Linked DNA regions of Arthrobacter globiformis. The protein of the gene in region 1 interacts with the protein of each later gene in a pairwise test. Links are inferred from orthologs where the notes say so. Each region holds a gene or a part of one and is shown in the gene's direction. Other genes may lie near its edges.

The links.
Region 2: the proteins of dnaE (region 1) and dnaN interact in binary tests that used the Escherichia coli proteins (3 or more experiments, as listed by UniProt). The link is inferred for Arthrobacter globiformis from one-to-one orthologs.
Region 3: the proteins of dnaE (region 1) and rplL interact in binary tests that used the Escherichia coli proteins (3 or more experiments, as listed by UniProt). The link is inferred for Arthrobacter globiformis from one-to-one orthologs.
Region 4: the proteins of dnaE (region 1) and QFZ23_RS15415 interact in binary tests that used the Escherichia coli proteins (3 or more experiments, as listed by UniProt). The link is inferred for Arthrobacter globiformis from one-to-one orthologs.

The regions. Positions count from the first base shown.
Region 1 is NZ_JAUSZX010000001.1:1,992,373-1,997,439, forward strand. The notes cover bases 631-4,700. They hold dnaE (DNA polymerase III subunit alpha), read left to right. Parts: upstream 631-942; coding sequence 943-4,500; downstream 4,501-4,700. Other genes in these bases: QFZ23_RS09145 (RluA family pseudouridine synthase), read left to right, coding at 631-890; QFZ23_RS09155 (flavin reductase family protein), read right to left, coding at 4,536-4,700. Also shown: more of QFZ23_RS09145, read left to right, coding at 1-630; more of QFZ23_RS09155, read right to left, coding at 4,701-4,994. UniProt on the Escherichia coli protein: DNA polymerase III is a complex, multichain enzyme responsible for most of the replicative synthesis in bacteria. This DNA polymerase also exhibits 3' to 5' exonuclease activity. The alpha chain is the DNA polymerase catalytic subunit.
Region 2 is NZ_JAUSZX010000001.1:234,282-238,049, forward strand. What follows is about bases 271-3,041. They hold dnaN (DNA polymerase III subunit beta), read left to right. Parts: upstream 271-979; coding sequence 980-2,104; downstream 2,105-3,041. Other genes in these bases: dnaA (chromosomal replication initiator protein DnaA), read left to right, coding at 271-443. Outside these bases: more of dnaA, read left to right, coding at 1-270; DNA replication/repair protein RecF, read left to right, coding at 3,167-3,768. UniProt on the Escherichia coli protein: Confers DNA tethering and processivity to DNA polymerases and other proteins. Acts as a clamp, forming a ring around DNA (a reaction catalyzed by the clamp-loading complex) which diffuses in an ATP-independent manner freely and bidirectionally along dsDNA.
Region 3 is NZ_JAUSZX010000001.1:3,791,239-3,795,150, reverse strand. What follows is about bases 366-3,280. They hold rplL (50S ribosomal protein L7/L12), read left to right. Parts: upstream 366-1,591; coding sequence 1,592-1,969; downstream 1,970-3,280. Other genes in these bases: QFZ23_RS17770 (acetyl-CoA C-acetyltransferase), read right to left, coding at 2,589-3,280; QFZ23_RS17775 (aminoacyl-tRNA deacylase), read right to left, coding at 2,083-2,589; rplJ (50S ribosomal protein L10), read left to right, coding at 915-1,517; QFZ23_RS17790 (GNAT family N-acetyltransferase), read left to right, coding at 366-621. Outside these bases: more of QFZ23_RS17790, read left to right, coding at 1-365; more of QFZ23_RS17770, read right to left, coding at 3,281-3,788. UniProt on the Escherichia coli protein: The binding site for several of the GTPase factors involved in protein synthesis (IF-2, EF-Tu, EF-G and RF3). Is thus essential for accurate translation.
Region 4 is NZ_JAUSZX010000001.1:3,286,857-3,290,639, forward strand. The notes cover bases 365-3,150. They hold QFZ23_RS15415 (aminotransferase class I/II-fold pyridoxal phosphate-dependent enzyme), read left to right. Parts: upstream 365-1,046; coding sequence 1,047-2,255; downstream 2,256-3,150. Other genes in these bases: coaD (pantetheine-phosphate adenylyltransferase), read right to left, coding at 456-956; QFZ23_RS15420 (spermidine synthase), read left to right, coding at 2,252-3,040; rsmD (16S rRNA (guanine(966)-N(2))-methyltransferase RsmD), read right to left, coding at 3,062-3,150. Outside these bases: QFZ23_RS15405 (YceD family protein), read right to left, coding at 1-311; more of rsmD, read right to left, coding at 3,151-3,667; QFZ23_RS15430 (ATP-dependent DNA helicase RecG), read right to left, coding at 3,713-3,783. UniProt on the Escherichia coli protein: Shows aminotransferase activity with methionine and histidine as substrates, and to a lesser extent also with phenylalanine.

The DNA.
Region 1 (5,067 bases):
GGACCCGCGTGGACGCCGGCCTGGCCAAGCTGATGGGCATGTCCCGTTCGTCCGCCGCCACCCTGATAGCCGAGGGCAACGTCGTCAGCGGCGGCAAACCGGTGGGCAAGTCTGCCAAGCTCGCGTCCGGCACCGTGCTGCACGTGACGGTCCCCGAGCGCCGGGATCCCCTTGAAGTCGTGGAGGAAGTTGTGGAAGGCCTGAAGATCCTGCTGGATGACGACGACTTTGTGGTGGTCGACAAGCCGGTGGGGGTCGCGGCGCACCCGTCCCCGGGCTGGGTAGGACCCACCGTCGTCGGCGGACTCGCCGGGGCCGGTTACCGCATTTCCACCTCCGGCTCCGCCGAGCGCGCCGGCATCGTCCACCGCCTCGACGTCGGGACCTCCGGGGTCATGGTGGTGGCCAAGACAGAACCCGCCTACACCGCCCTGAAGCGGGCGTTCAAGGAACGCACCGTGGACAAGGTCTACCATGCGGTGGTCCAGGGCCTTCCGGATCCCCTGCAGGGCACCATCGACGCCCCGATCGGCCGGCATCCCGGCCACGACTGGCGCTTCGCCGTCATCGAGGACGGCCGGCCATCGGTGACGCACTACGAGGTCCTCGAGGCTTTCGGAAAGGCCACCCTGGTGGAGGTGCACCTGGAGACCGGCAGGACCCACCAGATCAGGGTCCATTTCGCGGCGCTCCGCCATCCGTGTGCCGGAGACCTCACCTACGGGGCCGACCCGCGGCTCGCCGCTACCCTAGGGCTCACCCGGCAGTGGCTGCACGCCCGTGAACTTGGCTTTGACCACCCGCGTACCGGGGAACGCGTCACCGTGACCAGCGAGTATCCCGAGGACCTCGCCTACGCATTGGAAGTCCTGGGTACGGGCAAGGCCTGAGCCCGCGGCACGCCGACATTAATTGTCAGGGGGTCGGCACTAGAATGGTCCGGTGACTTCCAGCAATGACTCGTTCGTACATCTCCACACCCACACCGAGTACTCGATGCTGGACGGCGCCGCCAGGCTCGGTGAGCTGTTCGACGAAACCGAGCGGCTGGGGATGCCCGCCCTGGCGACGACCGACCACGGCTACCTCTTCGGTGCCTTCGACTTCTGGAAGAAGGCCACAGACAAAGGCATCAAGCCCATCATCGGCGTCGAAGCGTATGTGACTCCCGGAACGGCGCGCGGGGACAAGAGCCGGGTCCGCTGGGGCGATGAGAGCCAGCGCAAGGACGACGTCTCCGGCGGCGGCTCCTACACCCACATGACCCTGCTGAGCTACAACAACGTGGGCATGCGTAACCTGTTCCGCGCCTCGTCGATCGCCTCCCTGGATTCGGTCTTCGGCAAGTGGCCACGGCTGGACCGCGAGCTGCTGAACACCTATTCCGAAGGTCTCATCGCCACTACGGGCTGCCCTTCCGGCGAGGTCCAGACCCGGCTGCGGCTCGGCCAGTACCGCGAAGCCCTGGAAGCCGCTGCGGAGTTCCGGGACATCTTCGGCGCGGAGAACTACTTCTGCGAACTCATGGACCACGGCCTGGACATTGAACGCCGTGTCACCGGTGACCTCCTGCGGCTGGCCAAGGAACTGAACCTCCCGCTCGTTGCCACCAACGACCTGCACTACACCCACGAGCATGACGCCAAGGCGCACGAGGCCCTGCTGGCCATCCAGTCCGGCTCGACGCTCCTCGAACCCACCTACGACAACGGCGGCTCCCGGTTCGCGTTCTCCGGCAGCGGCTACTACCTGAAGTCGCCGCAGGAAATGCGCGAGCTGTTCCGCGACCACCCCGAGGCGTGCGACAACACTCTCCTGATCGCCGAGCGGTGCGAGGTGTCCTTCAACACCGGTGCCAACTACATGCCCCGGTTCCCCTGCCCCGAGGGCGAGGACGAAACGTCCTGGCTGGTCAAGGAGGTCGACAAGGGACTCCATTACCGCTACCCCCAGGGCATACCGGACAAGGTTCGCAAGCAGGCCGACTACGAGCTGGAAGTCATCACCTCGATGGGCTTCCCGGGCTACTTCCTCGTGGTGGCCGACTTCATCAACTGGGCCAAGAACAACGGCATCCGGGTGGGGCCCGGACGTGGCTCGGGCGCAGGCTCCATGGTGGCCTACGCCATGCGCATCACCGACCTTGATCCGCTGCACCACGGCCTGATCTTCGAGCGCTTCCTGAACCCTGACCGCGTCTCCATGCCTGACTTCGACGTCGACTTCGATGACCGGCGCCGTCCCGAAGTCATCGACTATGTGACCCGGAAGTACGGCGACGAGCGCGTGGCCATGATCGTCACGTACGGGACCATCAAGACCAAGCAGGCGCTGAAGGACTCCTCCCGTGTCCTTGGCTATCCCTTCAGCATGGGTGAACAGCTGACCAAGGCACTGCCGCCTGCCGTGATGGCGAAGGATATTCCACTTGCCGACATTCAGAACAAGGATGCCAAGCGCTACAGCGAGGCAGCGGATTTCCGGCAACTGATCAGCACGGATCCCGAGGCCGCCAAGGTTTTCGAGACCGCACTGGGCATTGAGGGCCTGAAGCGGCAATGGGGCGTGCACGCGGCCGGCGTGATCATGTCCTCGGACCCCATCATCGACGTCATTCCGATCATGCGCCGCTTCCAGGACGGCCAGGTCATCACCCAGTTCGACTATCCGACGTCCGAAGGCCTCGGCCTGATCAAGATGGACTTCCTCGGGCTGCGGAACCTGACGATCATTTCCGACGCCCTGGAAAACATCAAGATGAACCGCGGCATCGACCTGGACCTCGAAACCCTCGCCCTGGATGACGCGGCGTCCTACGAGCTGCTGGCCCGCGGTGACACGCTGGGCGTTTTCCAGCTCGACGGCGGCCCCATGCGCTCCCTCCTGAAGCTCATGAAGCCCGATAACTTCGAGGACATCTCCGCCGTGCTGGCGCTGTACCGGCCGGGTCCCATGGGTGCCAACGCGCACACCGACTACGCCCTGCGCAAGAACAAGATCCAGGAGGTCATCCCGATCCACCCGGAGCTTGAGGAACCCCTCGCCGAGATCCTTGGCGGCACCTACGGCCTGATCGTGTACCAGGAGCAGGTTATGGCCGTGGCGCAGAAGCTTGCCGGCTATACCCTGGGCCAGGCCGACATTCTGCGCCGCGCCATGGGTAAGAAGAAGAAGTCCGAGCTGGACAAGCAGTTTGCCGGCTTCTCCCAGGGCATGCAGGACAACGGCTACTCCATGGAGGCGGTCAAGACCCTGTGGGATATCCTGCTGCCCTTCTCCGACTACGCCTTCAACAAGGCGCACTCGGCGGCGTACGGCGTGATTTCGTACTGGACGGCGTACCTGAAGGCGCACTACGCGCCGGAGTACATGGCCGCGCTGCTGACCTCGGTTGGCGACGACAAGGACAAGTCCGCGATCTACCTCAACGAATGCCGGCGCATGGGCATCACGGTGCTGCCGCCGGACGTCAACGAGTCGGCCCTGAACTTCACCCCGGTGGGGGAGGACATCCGCTTCGGCATGGGCGCCATCCGCAATGTCGGCGTCAACGTGGTCGAGGCCATGGTGGCCGCCCGCGAAAAAGAAGGTGCCTACAGTTCCTTCAAGGACTACCTCATGAAGGTGCCGGCAGTGGTGTGCAACAAGCGCACCATCGAATCGCTGATCAAGGCCGGAGCCTTTGACTCGCTGGGCCACCACCGCCGCGCGCTGGCCATGGTTCACGAAGAAGCCATCGACTCCGTCATCACCCTCAAGCGCAACGAGGCCATCGGCCAGTTCGATCTCTTTGCCGGCTTCGACGAGGCCGAGTCCGAGTCGTCGCTCAGCATCGAGATCCCCGACCTGCCGGAATGGGAGAAGAAGGACAAGCTCGCGTTCGAGCGGGACATGCTGGGCCTCTACGTCTCAGACCACCCGCTGCAGGGCCTGGAAGGCGTCCTGAGCCAGCACGCCGACCAGTCCATCACCTCGATCATCGCGGAGGACGGACCGCACGACGGCGCCATCGTTACGATCGCGGGCATGATCACCTCACTGAGCCGCCGGATCGCGAAGGCCAGCGGCAACGCCTATGCCCGGGCGGAGATCGAGGACCTCGGCGGTTCCATGGAGGTTATGTTCTTTGGCCAGGTCTACGGGCCGATCGCCTCGGTTCTCGCCGAGGACCTGATCGTGGTGGTCAAGGGCCGGCTGCAGCGGCGGGACGACGGTGCCGTGACCCTGAACTGCATGGAGCTCTCCGTCCCGGACCTCAGCCAGGGCACCAGCGGACCGCTGGTGATCACCATGCCCACGCACAAGGCCACCGAGGCCGTGGTCACGGAACTGGGGGACGTGCTGCGCAACCACCGGGGCAACTCCGAGGTCCGGGTGAACCTGCAGGGCGACAGCCGGATCGAGGTCATGGCGCTTCCCGTTCACCTGCGGGTGAATCCGAACCCGTCACTGTTCGGGGACCTGAAGGTGCTGCTGGGGCCGGCCTGCCTGGACGCCTAGGTTTCCCTGCCTGGACACCTGGATCCCGCAGCCGTTCAGATTTCGTAGTCGAGGGGAACGGGCTGTCCGTAGGTTCCGGAGTGGTACAGCAGCGGTGAGCCGTCCTCGCCAACCTGACCCTCCACCACTTCGACCACCACGACGGCGTTGTTCTCGAAGGACAGGCGCATCTGGATCTTGCCGATCAGCCAGCCGGAAACGTCCTTGAGCACAGGCACGTCATAGGGTCCGTGGGCCCAGTGGTCGCCGGCGAAGCGTTCCTTGGTGCGGGCGAACCGGTCGGCCAGCTCCTGGTTCTCGAGCCCCAGCATGTGCACGCCGATATACGCTGTGTTGGCCACCGCCGGCCACGAGCTGGAACTGCGTGCCATGTTGAAGGTGAAGCGCGGCGGTTTGGCGGAAAGCGAGGCAACAGAGGTTGCCGTGAAGCCGTAGGGGACCCCGTCGTAGTTCACGGTGATGATTGCCACGCCCGCTGCGTGCCGGCGGAACATCTCCTTGAATGTGCCCTCGAAGGCGTCATCATCTGAGGTCACTGGAATCGATCTCCCTACTGCATCCGTGCCG
Region 2 (3,768 bases), 1.8 Mb from region 1 along the record:
CGAAGATCGCCAGCAACATCCGCGAACTCGAAGGCGCCCTCATCCGCGTCACGGCATTCGCCAGCCTCAACCGCCAGCCGGTGGACGTCGCTCTCGCCGAGATGGTGCTCAAGGACCTCATCACCGACGACGGCGCCCAGGAAATCACGTCGGCCCAGATCCTGCAGCAGACGGCGGACTACTTCAAGCTCAGCATGGAGGAGCTCTGCAGCAAGTCCCGGACCCGGACGCTGGTGACGGCACGGCAGATCGCCATGTACCTGTGCCGCGAACTGACCGACATGTCGCTGCCGAAGATCGGCCAGGAGCTAGGCGGACGCGACCACACCACCGTGATCCACGCCGACCGCAAGATCCGTGAACTCATGGCCGAGCGTCGTGTGATTTACAACCAGGTCACCGAGCTCACCAACCGGATCAAGCAGCAGCAGCGCGACTCCTGATCCAAGGTTCTTTACCTTATTAACAGGTGCGTGTGGATAACCCTGTGGACAGTTAAGGGGACAACCGCGGTTAATGGGCTTAAAACCCTTAAGGCGTCTGTGGATCACGGAACCGGGCCAAAATCTTGTCAACATCCACAGCCTGTTTAAAACGTGCCGAACCCACAGTCCATGAACAGGGCTTAACCGCGGATCCGAGCCGTGAAACCGACTTATCCACAGTTTCCACAGCAGTTATTAACACTACTAATCCCAAAAAATCGAATTCCCTCAAACAACAATCTCCTTCCGCGACCTCCACGCACCGGCCCAAGCATCGGCCACCAGGCTGCCGGCAGAGCTGGCATCACTGGCGGGGATGGGGAAATCCTTGTAGTTCCGGCTAAGCTGTCTGCAGCGCTCCCATCCCTGGGTTTGTTCGCGGTCGGCCATGCGCGGACCATGCAGGTTCAGGGACTTGGGGGCAACGGTCTTGTGGGCTCCTTGCGAGTTCCCGTTCAGAAAATGGCAGCAGCAATGAAAGGCGGCACCCTTCCGTGAAGTTCAGAGTCGAACGGGACGTCCTGGCAGAAGCCGTCACATGGACAGCCCGGTCGTTGTCTCCGCGGCCGCCCGTACCGGTGCTCTCCGGCCTCCTCCTCAAGGCCGAATCCGGAACCGTCAGCCTGTCCAGCTTCGATTACGAGACCTCCGCACGGCTTGAAATTCCTGCCGACATCAGGGAGGAAGGCACCATCCTGGTCTCCGGCCGGCTCCTGGCGGACATCTGCCGCAGCCTGCCCTCGGCGCCGGTGGACATCGAAACCGACGGCAACAAGGTGACACTCACCTGCCGCCGAAGCAGCTTCCACCTGGCCACCATGCCCGAGGCTGAATACCCGCCGCTGCCTGCGCTGCCCACCATCACCGGAACTGTCGCCGGTGACGCGTTCGCCCAGGCTGTATCCCAAGTGATCATCGCCGCGAGCAAGGACGACACCCTTCCCATCCTCACGGGCGTGCGGATGGAGATCGAGGACGACCTCATCACCCTCCTGGCCACGGACCGTTACCGGCTCGCCATGCGGGAAGTTCCCTGGAAGCCCGTCACTCCGGGCATCTCCACCAGTGCCCTGGTCAAGGCCAAAACGCTGAACGAGGTCGCAAAGACTCTGGGCGGCAGCGGTGACATCAACCTGGCCATCGCCGACGACGACAGCCGGCTTATCGGCTTTGAAAGCGGCGGACGCACCACCACGTCGCTGCTGGTCGACGGCGATTACCCCAAGATCCGCTCGCTGTTCCCGGATTCCACGCCGATTCATGCCACGGTGCAGACCCAGGAGCTCGTGGAGGCGGTCCGCCGCGTCTCGCTCGTGGCAGAACGCAACACCCCGGTCCGCCTCGCCTTTACGCAGGGCCAGCTGCACCTCGACGCCGGCACCGGTGAGGACGCCCAGGCATCGGAAGAACTTGAGGCGCAACTCTCGGGCGATGACATCACCGTTGCCTTCAACCCGCACTACCTGGTTGAAGGCCTCAGCGTGATTGAAACCAAGTTTGTGCGCTTCTCCTTCACCACGGCACCCAAACCTGCCATGATCACCGCGCAGAACGACGTCGACGGCGAGGACCAGGACGACTACCGCTACCTCGTGATGCCGGTGCGCCTGCCCAACTAAGCCACATCCCAACTAGGTAGCAGCTGAGGGGCTTCCGAGCCTTCAGAACGCCTTGAGCTGCTACCTGTTTGGGTGGACCGCCATCCCTAACCATCCGCGCAGAAAAGAGTTCACACGGTGCATATCGGACTGATCGGCCTTGGAAAAATGGGTTTCAACATGCGCGAACGGCTGCGCAAGGGCGGGGTCGAGGTCACTGGCTTCGACCGCAACCCCGAGGTCACCGATGTTGCCTCCACGGACGAACTCATCGCCGCCCTTCCTGCGCCGCGCCTCATCTGGGTCATGGTTCCGGCCGGTGAAATCACCGACGCTGTCATCACCGAGCTCGGTGCCAAGCTGCAGCCCGGCGACATGGTGATCGATGGAGGCAACTCCCGCTTCACCGAGGACCAGAAGCATGCCGCGGCCCTCGCCGAAAAAGGAATCCGCTTCGCTGACTGCGGCGTCTCCGGCGGAGTCTGGGGCCTTCAGAACGGTTACGGTCTCATGGCCGGCGGCGACGCCGAGGACATCGAACGTGCCCTTCCGGTCTTTGACGCGCTCCGTCCCGAAGGCGACCGCGCGGACAGCTTCGTCCATGTGGGCAGCGTCGGCGCCGGCCACTACGCCAAGATGGTGCACAACGGTATCGAGTACGGCCTGATGCAGGCCTACGCGGAAGGCTATGAACTCCTCGCCGCCAAGGAAATCGTGACCGATCTCCCCGGCACTTTCCGCGCCTGGCAGAAGGGGACAGTTGTCCGGTCCTGGCTTCTGGACCTCATGGTGAAGGCCCTGGACGAGGATCCGGGACTTGCCTCGATCGACGACTACGTCGAGGACTCCGGTGAAGGACGCTGGACCGTGGAGGAGGCCATCGCCAATGCGGTCCCCGCCCCCGCCATCACCGCTGCGCTGTTTGCCCGGTTCGCCTCCCGCGAGGACAACTCGCCGGCAATGAAGATGGTGTCCGCGCTGCGCCACCAGTTCGGCGGGCATGCCACCCGTCCGGCCAAGTAGCTCCGTGTCCGGGTTCCGGCCGGCTTCCGGACCGACGGTTCCCGAGAATTTGAAGATCGCGTGTACCTAGAACACTTGTCCCTGACCGACTTCCGCAGTTACGCCCAGGTGGATCTCCGGTTTGATCCGGGGGTCACGGTCCTGGTCGGTTCCAACGGAATCGGCAAGACCAACCTGATGGAAGCCATCGGCTACCTGGCAACCCTCAGTTCGCACCGGGTCAGTGCTGACGGTCCCTTGCTCCGTTTCGGAACGGACCGCGCCCTGATCCGGGCAAAGCTGGTCCGGGGCGAACAATCCACCATTTTGGAGCTGGAGATCAACGGCGGCCGGGCCAACCGGGGACGCATCAACCGCAGCAACCCCGTCCGGGCGAGAGACCTGCTGGGCATCTGCCACACCGTCCTCTTCGCCCCGGAGGACCTGGCGCTCGTCAAGGGTGATCCGTCGAACCGCCGCCGCTTCCTGGACGAGCTCCTGGTGAGCCTGATTCCCCGGCACGCCGCCACCCGCAGCGACTATGACCGCGTGCTTAAACAGCGCAACGCACTGCTGAAGTCGGGACGGGCCGGAAAGTTCACCGCCGGCCACGAAGCCACCCTCGATGTCTGGGACCAGCACATGGCACGGGCCGGAGCGGAGCTGCTCCATGCCAGGCTGGA
Region 3 (3,912 bases), 1.8 Mb from region 1 along the record:
CAGCGCACCGGTTACACCCTGCAGCACATCGAACAGTTCAGCTCGTGCGCGCTGCCGCTGGACAGCAAGCTTGTGGCCGAGCTCGAGGCAGAGGCGCAGGAGGCCAACAACGGCCGCTACCGCCTGCACCACTGGACCGACCGCTGCCCGGAGCGCTGGCTGGAATCGGTGGCTGCCCTCGAAAACCAGGCCGGCGGTGACGCCGGGCCGGCGGAGGACGACGACAGCATGGTTTTCGACGCCAGGATCCTGCGTGAAGCCGAGGAAGTCATGATCTCCCAGGGACGGCGCACGGTGGTGACCGCCGTCGAACATATCGCCACGGGGACGCTCGTGGGGCTGACCACCATCAGCGTCCTGGCGCAGCGGCAGGACGTCGTCTTCCAGGACGATACCGTGGTGCTGCAGGCGCACCGCGGCAACAAGCTCGGCCTGCTCATCAAGGTGGCCAACATGGAGCGCCTCACCGAGCAGTTCCCCGCGGCGCGGGTGATCTATACCTGGAACGCACCGGAAAACCGGTACCTGCTCACGGTCAACCGCCAGCTCGGGTTCACGACGGCGGGAGTCACCGGGATCTGGCAGAAGGAACTACCGGACCTGGGACCCAGCAGAAGCTAGGCCGATTTGGTTATCCCCGGAACCCTCCCGTAAGCTTGAACTACCAAAGACCGTCGGTTGTTGGATTCCCACTCTTTCGAGCTCAGCTCAACTCTGCAGTTGTGTGAAAAAGAGCCAGTGGGTTTCCAGACGAAGGACCCTGAACATAGGGCGGCCGGCGCAGGTGAACGAAGCAAAGTTCCGCTGTTATGACAGCGTTGAGCCAAGCCCCGTGCATCTGCGCGGGGCGTTTTTAGTTTTAGCTCACCTGAGCGGGGACCCGGAATACCGGCACTATCCCCGGAAGGAGGGTTATGGCAACGCCTACCAAGGTTTCAGCAGTAGCTGAGATCACTAACGATTTCAAGGAATCGAACGCCGCTGTCCTGACCGAATACCGTGGGCTCACCGTTGCACAGCTCAAGCAGCTGCGTGTTTCTCTCGGCCAGGACACCAAGTTCGCGGTCGTCAAGAACACCCTGACCGCCATTGCAGCCAAGGAAGCTGGTGTCGAAGCATTCGACGGCCAGCTCGCCGGCCCCACTGCAATCGCGTTCATCAAGGGTGACGCAGTTGCAGCTGCCAAGAGCCTGACGGATTTTGCCAAGGCCAACAAGCAGCTGGTCATCAAGACCGGTTACTTCGAGGGCAAGGCACTGAACGCCAGCGAAGTTGCTGCCCTGGCAGCACTCGAGTCCCGCGAGCTGCAGCTCGCCAAGGTTGCAGGCATCCTCAAGGCACCTGCTGCCGCTGCTGCACGCATCATCGACGCACTGCGCCTCAAGCTTGAAGAAGAGAACGGTGCTCCGGCTGAAGCCGAAGCTCCCGCCGCTGAAGAAGCTCCCGCCGCAGACGCTGACGCAGTCGCAGAAGAAGCAGCTGAGGCTCCGGCCGAAGCCGCTGCCGAAGAGAACTAACTCTCTCCCAAAAAGACTCCGGTGGAACGGAGGGCATTCAGCCCCCGGCCACCTTTATAGGAAGGACGCCAACCATGGCGAAGCTCACCAACGAAGAGCTCATTGAAGCTTTCAAGGAACTGACCATCATCGAGCTCTCCGAGTTCGTCAAGCTCTTCGAAGAGACCTTCGAAGTTACCGCTGCTGCTGTTGCTGTTGCTGGCCCCGCTGCCGGTGGCGCTGCAGAAGAAGCTGAAGAGAAGACTGACTTCGACGTCATCCTCGAAGCTGCTGGCGACAAGAAGATCGCAGTGATCAAGGAAGTTCGCGCCATCACCTCCCTCGGCCTCAAGGAAGCCAAGGACCTGGTTGACAGCGCTCCCAAGGCTGTTCTCGAAGGCGCCACCAAGGAAGCCGCCGAGAAGGCAAAGGCTCAGCTCGAAGAAGCTGGCGCCACCGTTACCCTCAAGTAACACTGCTTGTTCAGGAAACCCCGTCCACTCCGGTGGGCGGGGTTTCCTGCGTTTAACCCAACGAGGTCGCAGTAGGTGTCGTTTTCACCCCTGAAAACGACACCTACTGCGACCTAGTTGGGGTCGCTGATGTCCGCGAGCACAGCGCCGAGGGCCGAGACCAGGGCGTCGGCATCCACGAATGCGCTGTAGCCGTGCTGGCCCGCGCCCATGGAGATCCGCTTGCCCGCGATAGCCCGGTCCGCATAGACAGGCCATGCCGTGGTGCTGCCGAGCGGGGTGATGGTGCCGCGCTCATAGCCGGTTGCCTCCAGCGCCACGTCGGCCGCAGGGAGTGAGAGCTTGTTGACGCCCACCAGGCTGCGCAGCTTGGGCCAGGAGATCTGGCGGTCGCCCGGGATGAGGGCGAAGAGGAAGCTGCCGTCCTTGTGCTTCACCACGAGGGACTTCACGATGTCCGCCGGGCTGATGCCAAGGATCGCGGCCGCCTCCTCGAGGCTGTGGGCCGCCAGCCGTTCGACGAGCTGGACATCCAGGCCGCGCGCGGCGGCGTCGGCAAGGAAACGCTCCCTGCCGCCGCCGTTCGTCCCGTCGGCGCCCGGCGCCGGAACGCCGTTCATCAGTCGCGGAACAGCAGGAGGGCCTCACCCTGGCCGCCGCCTCCACAGAGTGAGACTGCCGCCTTGCCCTGGCCGCGGCGCTTCAGCTCATGTGCCGCGTGGAGTGCCAGCCGCGCACCGGAGGCGCCGATCGGGTGGCCCAGCGCGATGGCACCGCCATGGATGTTGCACTGCTCCAGCGGGTAGTCCAGATCCTTGAGGGACTGCACGGCCACCGAACCGAACGCCTCATTGATCTCGATGAAGTCCAGATCCGCGGTACTCCAGCCGGCCCGGTCCAGGGCGTTCCGGATGGCGTTGGAGGGCTGGGAGTGGAGGGAGTTGTCCGGCCCGGCCACCTGCCCGGGCTTGCCTACGACAGCCAAGTACTCCAGGCCGTTCTCCTCCGCGAACTTGCGGGAGGCCAGGACCAGGGCGGAGGCACCGTCGGACAGGGGAGAGGAGTTGCCGGCCGTGATGGTGCCGTCGGTGACGAAGGCAGCCCGCAGGCCGGCCAAGGACTCCACGCTGGTATCCGGCCGGAGGCCCTCGTCGGTGGAAACCACCACCGGATCACCCTTGCGCTGCTTGACGCTGATCGGTGAGATCTCGTCGTCGAAAACGCCGTTCTTCGAGGCGATCGCGGCGCGCTGGTGTGAATTGGCGGCCACGTTGTCCTGTGCGGTCCGGTCAATGCCGAGGGTCAGGTTCTTGGATTCGGTGGACAGGCCCATCGACTGGCCGTCGAAGGCGTCGGTGAGGCCGTCGTGTGCCGCAACATCCAGCGCCTGGACGGTGCCGTAGTTCCAGCCCTGGCGGGATCCGGGGAGGACGTGGGGCGCCCGCGTCATGGATTCCTGCCCGCCGGCTACGACGACGGTGGCGTCGCCGGCACGGATCATCCGCGCCGCGTCGATCACTGCGGTAAGCCCGGAAAGGCAGACCTTATTAATGGTCACCGTGGGCACGTTCCAGCCGATGCCTGCGCCGATGGCGCTCTGGCGGGCCGGGTTCTGCCCGGCCCCGGCCTGCAGGACCTGGCCCATGATGACGGCGTCCACCTGGTCGGCGTCCACTCCGCTCGCCGCAAGGGCCGCTTTGATGGCGTGCGCCCCGAGCTCGACGGCGGTGAAGCTCGCCAGTTGCCCGTTCAGCCGGCCCTGCGGGGTGCGCGCGCCGGACAGGATGACAACGTCGCGGTTGTCCACGGAATTGCTCATGGATGTTCTCTCCCGATCTTTGGTCGATGGTTGGCCTAAGGGTATCGTGAGCCCGGTCACCTATCTATTCAACGCTGGGAAGGCGGGGCGCATTCCGGTTAGGTGCCCGTGGCAACGGTGCTTG
Region 4 (3,783 bases), 1.3 Mb from region 1 along the record:
CGTTGCTCTTCATCGTCTTCCTCATTGGAAGGCAGTGCGCCTTCGTAGAAGAAAAGTTCTTGCACATTGACCTCAAGGTCATACGCAAGGGGATCCAGGCATCGGCCGCACTCACCGTTTACTTCGGCGAGGGCGGTTCCTGATACCAGAATTCCTTCGTGTACGGCCTCAAGCTTCAGGTCGAGCTCGATATCCGAGCCTTCCTGAACGCCAATGAGCGCCACGCCGAGATCTCCCGGCGCGGGTACATGTTCCGTCAGTGTACGCATGCTCCCCGGACTGCGTCCGAGGTCCTTGACATCTAGCATCAAGGGCGAACTTGCATCTCGCTTAATGAGAACTCCTGTTGAACATATGACCGACGTACCATCTTAGCCTGAACTCCCTGACGGACTCAAACCGGATGCCACGACGGGGGAAGCGGCCGGCGTGCACCGGAAACGTACCGGACAAGCCTACCCCCTGGAGGGCTGGCCCGCGGCAGGCGCGCCAGCAAGAAGCCGTTTCAGCACCGACCGGGGGACGTACTCGGAGACACTCCCGCCCAGGGTGGCCACTTCCTTGATCAGGGTGGACGACAGGTGCAGGTAGTGCGCCTCCGCCGGAAGGAACACGGTCTCCACTCCGCTCAGCTGCCGGTTCATCGTGGCCATGGGAAGCTCGTAGTCAAAGTCCGACGACGACCGGAGCCCCTTCACGATGGCGGACACTCCGCGCTGCCGGCAGTACTCCGCCAGGAGGCCCTCTCCGACGGGTTCCACCACGATGCCGCGCAGGGAGGCCAGGGTCTCCCTCGCCATCTCAATCCGTTCCTCGAGCGGAAACCGGTACTTCTTGGCATAGTTGGTGGACACGGCGACGATCACTTCATCAAACAGGCTCGCGGCTCTGGCGATGACCTCGAGGTGTCCATTGTGGATGGGGTCGAAGGAGCCTGGGCATACGGCGCGTCTCATGCTCCGAACCTACCGTATCGGCGGCCCGGGATACCATGACTTGGGCACCGGCCGCCACGGGGCCGCGGCTGAACAGACAGGCAGAAACCAATGACACAAACACTTCCGGCGCCCTGGCAACGTGCAGCCACCGGGGCGAACCTGCTGGCAAGTGACGGCGCTTTGGGCGTGACGATCTTCGAGGAGATGACCACGCTGGCCACGCAGACGGGCGCGATCAACCTGGGGCAGGGTTTCCCCGACGAGGACGGCCCCGCGGAGATCAAGGCGGCCGCCCAGGCCGCGATCGCCGAAGGCTCCAACCAATACGCGCCCGGCAAGGGGATCCCCCAGCTGCGGAAGGCCGTGTCCGCTCACCAGAGCCGGTTCTATGGGCTGGAACCGGACCCTGACACTGAAATCATCGTCACCACCGGCGCCACCGAGGCCATCGCCGCGTCCCTGCTGGCCTTTGTCGGCCCCGGCGATGAGGTCCTGACATTCGAGCCGTTCTACGACTCCTACGGCGCGATCATCGGGCTCTCCGGCGCCACGCATGTCACTGCCCCTCTGCTGGCCCCCGATTTCCTGCCTGACTCCGCAGCCCTGGAAGCGGCGTTCACCGACCGCACCAAAGTCGTGCTGTTGAACAACCCGCATAACCCCACCGGTGCGGTGTTCCCGCGCGAGGTGCTTCAGCGCGTCGTCGACCTCGCCCGGAAGCACGACGCGATCATCATCACCGACGAGGTTTACGAACACCTCACGTTCGGCGTCCGCCACATACCGGTGGCCATGCTGCCGGGGGCCGCCGACAGGACGGTCACCATCTCCTCGGCGGGCAAGACGTTCTCCTTCACCGGCTGGAAGGTCGGCTGGCTGAGCGGCCCGGAGCACCTGGTGGCAGCGGCCCGGACAGTGAAGCAGTTCCTCACGTACAGTTCCGGCACCCCGTTCCAGAGTGCCATCGCCACCGGCCTGGCCCTGCCCGACGAGTTTTACGAGGGCATCTCCGCCACACTGCGGAAAAAGCGCGACATCCTCAGCGAGGGGCTGCGCGCGGCCGGGCTGGACGTGTTCATGCCCGATGGCACCTACTTCGTCAACGTGGACACCTCGCCACTGGGCATCCGGGACTCTGTGGACCTGGCCCGGCGCCTGCCCGGCCTGGTGGGCGTGGCGGCGATCCCGGTGCCCGTGTTCTGCCACCCCGAGGGCGCGGAGCGGACGCGCAGCCTCCTGCGGTTCGCGTTCTGCAAACGCGACGAGGTCCTCGAGGAGGCCGCCGCACGGCTGGCGACCCTCCGGGACAGGCTCTGACCACGGCCGACGGCGCCCGGGCATCGCGATTCCTGCGCGCCACCGGCCAGCACGCCGTCATCGAACCGGATACCTATACACACGGCGGGTTCGTGCTCAGCATCGGCGGGGCCGAGCAGTCCCACGTGGACCTGGCCGACCCCGAGGACATCTTCTACGAATACCTGCGCCGCATCGGCCATGTCGTGGACCTCGCCGCTCCGTGGGGTGAGCCCATCCGCGCGCTGCATCTGGGGGCCGGCGCCCTGACCCTGGCGCGGTACATCCAGGCGACACGCCCCGGCTCCCTGCAGTACGCCGTGGAGCTCGAGCGTGAGCTGCTGGACTTCGTGCTGGAGCGGCTGCCGCTGCCCGAAGGCACCGACCTCCATACGGTCATCGGCGACGCCCGCGCTTCCCTGTCGGAGCTGCCCGCGGAGCTGCGCTTCGACGTCGTCATCCTTGACATCTTCTCCGGCCCGGAGGCGCCGGCGCACATTGCCTGCACCGGGTTCTACGAGGAAGCCGCTGCACTCCTCACGGAACGGGGCGTGCTGATCGTGAATGTCGGCGACGAGCCGGGCCTGACGCTCGTCCGGAGCCAGGTGGCCGCCTTGCAGGAGGCCATGACGGACGTCGCCGCCTGCGCCGAGTCGGGCATGTTCACGGGAAAGTATCCGGGGAACATCATCCTTGTCGGCACCCGCAAGCCATGGCCTCCCGAGTGGTCCGCCGCCCTCACGGCCCGCGGACCGCATCCGGCCAGGGTCCTTGCCGGTGTGGAACTGGACCTGTTGTCGGACTAGCTCGGCTGTCGGATCAGGAGCTCAGTCCCCGGCCTCCAGCGCGAGGTCCACATCGGGGCCACTGGACGGTTCGGCGTACCACAGCCGGGTCTCGCCGTACTTCTTCTCGGCAAAGCGCTCCAGGCCTTCCGGCCACCGGGGTTCGGTAGCGCGGGACGACCGCTCGACCACCACCACCGCCCCGTCATTGAGGTGCGGTGAAAGCTTTTCCAGGACCGACGCCAGCGCGGGCTCATCGAGGGGGTATGGCGGATCCAGGAAGGCGACGTCCCATTTGGCCTCCTCGGCCGCGCGGTCGAGGAAGGACTCCACCCTGGAGCGGTGCACCGTGACGGCCTTGCGGCCCAGGACTCCGTTGATGAGGTCGGCGTTCCGCTGGCACACGGCGCTGGCCTTGGCGTCGAACTCCACCAGATCGACCGTTTCCGCTCCCCTGCTGGCGCTCTCGACCCCCAGCGCCCCGGATCCGGCGTACAGGTCCAGGACCCGGGCGCCGCCGAGCACGTTGAACGCGTCCAACCGGGAAAACAGCGCCTCCTTGACCCGGTCCGTGGTGGGCCTCGTCAGGGACCCCGAAACGTTGGCCAGCGGGGTTCCGCCCGCGGCACCCGCAACGATCCTGCTCATACCCAGTCCCCGGACTGTGCCGGCCGGGGTGGGACGGGGTTCGTGCTAGCCGCGTTCAAGGAACGCCTCCTTCTCGGGATTCAGGTACTCGTCAATAGCCTCGGCGAGTGCCGCGT